Regions from separate parts of the Selenomonas sp. AB3002 genome, predicted to be linked through region 1. Evidence: riboswitches for the same ligand, from Rfam matches in the RefSeq annotation. Region 1 holds a riboswitch; the other holds the start of a gene.
What was found. A riboswitch is a leader RNA that binds a small molecule or an ion and turns the genes downstream of it on or off. The one in region 1 is predicted to bind thiamine pyrophosphate.

Region 1 (3,411 bases):
GGGTGTTGGGGTTATCAATGCGTTTGCCCTGGAACCATTCAAGCTCTCCCTGGCTGTACAGCAGGTCATTGGCCTCATTTACCGCATGACCACCCTTGAGTAGCACGGATGTGCCGAATTTCTCCCCGATGACTCCGGCAGCCTCTTCCATATCCTGCACTGTCTCAATGTGACCACCACAGAGCACTTCTGCCTCGGGGATATTGGGCGTCAGTATGGCAGCCAGGGGAAAGAGACGTGATGTCAGGGCCTCCACCGCCTCTTCCGCTATGAGCCTTGCCCCGCTGGTGGCCACCATGACGGGGTCCACCACGATGTTTTCCGCCTTGTAAAAGACCAGGCGCTCCGCAATGGCTTCAATCAAAGGCGCAGAAGAAACCATGCCTATCTTCACTGCCTCCGGCCGCAAATCCGTGAAGATGCTGTCCAGCTGCCTGGCCAGGAATTCCGGCGGTACCTCAAAGATACCCTGTACGCCTATAGTATTCTGGGCTGTCAGGGCCGTGATGGCACTCATGGCGAAGACCCCGTTCATGGTCATGGTCTTGATATCCGCCTGGATGCCGGCGCCACCCCCGGAATCGCTGCCAGCTATGGTCAATACTTTTTTCATGGCATCACACCCCCAGTTCTGTCCGCACCGCTGCGCGCAGCGCCCTGGCCGCCACCTCTGCCTCAGGGGCGGCAAAGATGGCGCTCACCACGGCTGCCCCGTGGATGCCGCTGCCTGACAGCTTGCCCAGATTTTCCCTCTTGATACCGCCTATGGCCACCACAGGAATTGAAACTGCCGCGCAGATTTCCTTCAGGGTGTCATAGCTCACATCCTCCGCATCCAGCTTGGTGCCGGTGGGAAATACCGCCCCCACTCCCAGATAGTCTGCGCCATCACGTTCTGCCTTGACTGCCTGCTCCACCGTCTGGGCCGAGACCCCCAGCAGCATATCCGGCCCCAGGCGCCGCCGCACCTCAGCGGCAGGTTCATCATGCTGCCCTATATGGACACCTGCAGACTGGCTTTCTATGGCTATTTCCACTTCATCATTGATGATCAGCGGCACCTGATACCTGTCGCAAAGTTCCTTGAGGGAACCTGCCTCCCGCAGAAAACTCTCATGGTTCAGCTCTTTTTCCCTCAGCTGAAGGCAGGTGACGCCTCCCTTCAGGGCCGCTTCTGCCACTTCATAAAGAGTCCTGCCAGCCAGCCAGCTCCTGTCAGTGACGGCATAGAGAGGAAGCCATTCCTTAGCGCATTTCATACTTTGCCCCTTCCTGCAGCTGATCTGCGGTCAGATTGTATACCGCATCGATAAGGTAATTGCGGTAGCTGCTGTTGCCATCCAGCGAAGAAAGACGGCGCTGGGCAATTTCGCCGCAGAGCCCCATTGCAATGACGGCGGCGCAGGTGGCTTCAAAGGGCTGTTCCTGATTGGCTGTCACAAAAGCCGCCAGCAAAGCGGAAAGCATGCAGCCTGTGCCGGTGACCTTGCTCATCAAGGGGTGACCATTGGCAATCAGGCAGGCCTGCTTTCCATCCACGATGATATCCGTTGCACCGGTGATAGCAATCACTGCACCAGTACTGACAGACAGCTTCCTGGCCTCGGCGATGATGCGCTCCAAATTGTCAGCCGTAGCCTGGTCTCTTTCGTCGGCGTCCACCCCCTTGGTACTGCCCGTGCCCACGGCCAGTGTCTTTATCTCGGAGGCATTGCCGCGTATGACGGCCAGTTTCAGCTCCCTTATGAGCTGGCAGGCAGTCTCCGTGCGCAATTTCGAAGCCCCTGCGCCTACAGGGTCCAGCAGCACGGGATGTCCCAGCTCATTGGCCCGTTTACCCGCCAAAAGCATGGAGGGAATGGTGTTCCTGTTCAGGGTACCGATATTGATGTTCAGGCCGCCACAGATGGAGGTGATTTCCTCCACCTCATCCGCATCATCGGACATGATAGGCGAAGCGCCACAAGCCAACAGGATATTGGCACAGTCATTGACCGTGACATAGTTGGTGATGTTGTGTATCAGGGGTGTTTTTTGGCGTACATTGGCAAGAATAAGTTCAAAATCCAGCATGATGATTACCTCCTGTTTCCGGCCCTCTTAAAGAAAATCACACACAAAAAAGCTGCAGCGAAACCTGATGCAGGACATTCGTTGCAGCTTTCCCTCCCTACGTTGGCATTATCCAAATCAGGTCAAAGGTCGAAACGCACAGTTTCCTCTCAGCCCGTCTGCGAGCTCCCTTGCGTATGCAATTTTCGCAAAGTGATAACAAATCAATCTTACAGCGGAAATTCTATCACATGGATGCATAAACGTCAACCGGCCTTTATTTTCCCACCTAAAGGATTTTTGCCTGTCTGCGACGAATATGCAGTCAGGTTACTATAAAGCCTGATCTATTTATTGTTAGGAGGGATAAACGTGAAAAAAATAATGCTGGTAGTTGCCAGCCTCCTTTGGGCAATCTGCTTCACATTGGCTTATATCGCCAATGCTGACGCCGCTCCCAGGGCCATAAGCGGTTTCTTCAAGCAGGTCCATCATCATAACGACATGGACAGAGACGGAAGGGGAGAATACGAACTCTTCCGCATGAGCTTTGCGGGGCTTGGCGTGAACAAGGAAATTCGCGCAGCCTACCCACTGCTCACCCAGACCATCGAGAGGATGAACAAGAAGGAATGGCAGTGCGCCCAGGAAAACCGTACCCGCATGAAGGGAGAAGCAGCCGCCTTCCGCCAGGAAAATCCAAGTTACTATCACCCCTTTGCGTATAATACTGACGTGCTCATGCGCCGGGCCGATACCATGGCAGTTAGCTTCCTGCAATACAATTACACCGGAGGTAGCGGCGTCCATGGCATTTACGCCTGGCATGGGGTGAACCTCAATACCGTCACCGGCACGGAGCTGCCTCTGGAAGCAGTCATCACGGATCAGGGCGCCCTTGCTGAAGCCATCTGTGAGCGTCTCCGCCAGGACTATCCCCAGAGCCCCTTTGACAAGCTGGAAGAAACCATAGCCCAACGCGCCGCAGAGGGTACCCTGAACTGGACACTTGACCCTCAGGGAATCACCTTCTACTTCAATCCCTACGAAATCGCTTCCTATGCTGAGGGGCTGTTGACCGCCACCATCCTGTTCAAGGAAAAACCGTCACTCTTCCAGAGCACCTATTGCGAAACTCCCACCGCCTATGCCCAGCCCTTCATCGGCTACTATCCCGTTGTCACTTCCCTGAAGGACAACGGCCAGCGGGATGTCATCAGCCTCCGCTTCACCGATGAGGCTGTATATGTAAAGGTAAATGACGTTGAAGAAGCGATTCCTGTCCCTCTCAAGGATCTGGAGCCTGTGCTCATCCACATGGAAGACGGCAGGAACTACCTCTACATAGATGGCCTGCAG
Region 2 (3,411 bases), 210 kb from region 1:
CTTTGATATCAGAGAGCAGGTCCATAGGCTTGAAGCACACGGGATTGTCGTGCATGATACGGCGGATGGGCACGCACTGGTTGATCAGGCGGGCCACTGTATAGGTGTCGTAAGGAGTGGAAAGCACGAACACATTGCGCTCCTCAGCTTCCTCGATGACATCAGCGGAAACGCGGCCATTGCCAGTGACAATCAGGCAGGAAATGCCCTGCTTCACGCAGTCGATGATGGTCTCATCGTGGCGGTCGCCAATGAGGACAATATCATGCTCCTTGATGACGCTCTTGATGGTGTTGAGGCTGCCGGCAGCAATGCGCACATTGCCCTTGATGAACTCGCCTTCCTCGCCGGACACCAGCACCTGGCTGTCCGTAGCCTGGATGATGTCGCGATAGCGCACCCGCATATTGGCCAGATTCTGCATGCCCAGTTCCTGGAAGTAGCGCTGAGCCAGGTCGCTGACGGTGACGATGCCCACCAGCACCCCTTTGCTGTCGGTGACCGGCACGGACTTCAAATCATGCTCCCGCATGACCTCACCCAGATGGCGCAGGGTATCATGCTGCTTCACTACGATCTTGCAGTCGATGGTGATATCCTTGACCCGGGGATAAAGGTCGGTGAGCAAAAGGGGCTCCTCCACATGGAAATGCTCCAGGGCGTACTTGGTCTCTGCATTGATCTTGCCAGCACGGGCAGCCACTACGTTCTCCCCCAGTGCCTGCTTGAGATGTGCATAACCGATAGCCGAGCAGATGGAATCCGTATCCGGATTGCGATGCCCGATGGTATAAATTGGTTTCGTGCTCTTCATGAAAAAAAAATCCTCCTCTTGTCTGATGCCGTCAACAGCCCCGACTCTTATAGTATGTATACATTATAACGCTAGAATGCCCATCTTGTCGACAGATAAAATGGGTTTGTATGTGTCAATGATATCTCGGTAAATCAGACCAGCGATTTGATTTGACAACTCCGGCTTAAAGTATTAAAGTATAGCCAGACAATCACATACACGGGAGCTCGCAGACGGGCTGAGAGGAAACTATGCGTTTCGACCGCACCTGATTTGGATAATGCCAACGTAGGGAAGCAGGAATAGCGATATTTCAAGGGACTATCCAACTTTAGCCGGATAGTCCCTTTTCGTTTGCCCTTTCCCTCCCCAACACAAGGAGGAATCACCATGCAAAATTGTCAGATGACACAATCACCCAAACGGACCTCACTTTGGGCCAACGGCCTGATTTGGTTCGGCGCTGCCCTTTCCATTGCCGAGATACAGACCGGCACCTTCCTGGCCCCTCTGGGCTTCGGCCAGGGGATGCTGGCGATTTTCATGGGGCATCTCATAGGCTGCGCCCTGCTCTTTGGGGCAGGCGTCATAGGCGGCAAAGTTAGGAAAAGTTCCATGGAAGCTGCCAAGATGACCTTTGGCAGCAGGGGCGCCCTGCTCTTTGCAGGGCTCAATATCCTGCAGCTTTTGGGCTGGACGGGCATCATGATCTATGAAGGGGCTCTGGCTGCCGGGGGACTTTTAGGAGCAGGCCACGAGCTTTGGTGCCTGCTGATAGGCCTGCTCATCATCCTGTGGCTGGCCATTGGCCTGGAGAATCTGAGCAGGCTGAACGCCCTGGCCATGGCGGCCCTGCTGCTGCTCACCCTGCTGCTCAGCAGCAATCTCGCCAGCATCAGCGGGGCTGCCCCCCTGCCTGCTGAAGCCATGAGCTTCGGCCTGGCCCTGGAGCTTTCCATTGCCATGCCCCTTTCCTGGCTGCCCCTTATCAGCGATTACACCCGCAAGGCCCAAAAGCCTGTCAGGGCAGCGGCAGTGAGCACCATCGTCTACGGTCTGGTGAGCTCCTGGATGTACCTCATGGGCCTGGGGGCCGCCCTGACTTTCGGGGAGGCGGATATCGCCCAAATCATGCTGAAGTCCGGGCTGGGGCTGGCGGGCCTTGCCATCATCCTCTTTTCCACTGTCACTACCACTTACCTGGATGCCTACTCCGCAGGAGTATCCGGCGAAGCCCTGTCCCCAAAAGTAAAGGGAAAAGCCCTGGCCATAGCCGTCACCCTGCTGGGCACAGGGGGAGCAGTCTTCCTGCCCCTGCTGGATTTCACGGACTTCCTCTACTTCATCGGCTCAGTCTTTGCCCCCATGATTGCCGTACAGCTGGTCAATCATCTCATGGCTTCCCGCAACTATGAGACAAGTCTTTTCTGCTGGTCCAATCTGCTGGTGTGGCTGGCCGGTTTCCTCCTCTACCGCTTCCTGATGGAAACCGACCTGCCCATAGGCAGCACCCTGCCGGACATGCTGTTCACCATGTGCCTCAGCGCTGCTGCCATTGTCCTGAGCAACAGGCACAGGGAAAAAGAGGAGCCTGCTGCTCTGTGAGGGAATATCCTTCAATGTGAGATTGAAGCTCCTGGCTGAAGGAGCAAACAAATGCGCTAAAAAATCACCTTGCCTCGGCAAGGTGATTTTTCTTTCTCATATTTGTCAAAGCCCGTTAGGCTGCTTGGCGCATTTCATTCTTTTCAAATGCACCTGCCCCTGGTTCCGTGCTTTGGATCAGGCAGCCATTTGTGAAGGCCTTCATTGCCTTGACAACGTCATCACTTCTTATGCTTGAAGGCAGCCATGCCTGCGTAGACAGCACTTTCCCCCAGTTCTTCCTCTATGCGCAGCAGCTGGTTGTATTTGGCCACCCTCTCAGAGCGTGAGGGGGCTCCTGTCTTGATCTGATCCGTATTGAGGGCCACTGCCAGGTCTGCGATGGTGGTATCCTCCGTCTCACCGCTGCGATGGGAGACTATGGCCGTGTAACCTGCCTGGTGGGCCATCTTGATGGCTTCCAGCGTCTCGGAAAGGGTGCCTATCTGATTCAGCTTGATGAGTATAGAGTTGCCGCTGCCGCCTTCAATGCCTTTCTTCAGCCGCTTGGTGTTGGTGACAAACAGGTCATCTCCCACCAGCTGCACCTTGTCGCCCAGATCCCTGGTCATCTGCTGCCAGCCTTCCCAGTCCTCCTCATCCAAACCGTCCTCGATGGAGTAGATGGGATACTTCTCCACCAGGGATTTCCAGTGGGCAATCAGCTCGGCAGAGGTGAATTCCCTGCCGGACTTGGGCTGCTTGTAATGTCCCTTGCCCTTTTCGCTTTTCCATTCAGAGCTTGCGGCATCCATGGCCAGGACAAAGTCCTTCCCGGGCTCGTAGCCTGCTTCGCGTATGGCCTGCAGGATGTGCTCGATGGTGTCCTCATCAGAAGAAAGGTCAGGGGCAAAGCCACCTTCATCGCCAACGGAAGTAGCCTTGCCCTCTTTTTTCAGCAGGGACTGCAGGGCGTGGAAAACCTCCGTGGACCACCTGAGGCCCTCCCGGAAGGTAGGCGCTCCCGCAGG

Region 2: it holds a riboswitch for thiamine pyrophosphate, as region 1 does, so the genes downstream of both, cytX (putative hydroxymethylpyrimidine transporter CytX) here and thiM (hydroxyethylthiazole kinase) in region 1, are expected to answer to the same signal.

What each region holds. Positions count from the first base shown of each region.
Region 1 covers NZ_JNIO01000008.1:826,017-829,427, forward strand. Annotated here, with positions in the region: gene thiD (bifunctional hydroxymethylpyrimidine kinase/phosphomethylpyrimidine kinase) at 1-613, opposite strand, end outside; gene thiE (thiamine phosphate synthase) at 618-1,259, opposite strand; gene thiM (hydroxyethylthiazole kinase) at 1,246-2,073, opposite strand; TPP riboswitch at 2,151-2,255, opposite strand; gene P159_RS0111800 (RsiV family protein) at 2,425-3,411, shown strand, end outside.
Region 2 covers NZ_JNIO01000008.1:1,036,399-1,039,809, forward strand. Annotated here, with positions in the region: gene P159_RS0112890 (putative manganese-dependent inorganic diphosphatase) at 1-814, opposite strand, end outside; TPP riboswitch at 1,006-1,109, shown strand; gene cytX (putative hydroxymethylpyrimidine transporter CytX) at 1,187-2,401, shown strand; gene eno (phosphopyruvate hydratase) at 2,623-3,411, opposite strand, start outside.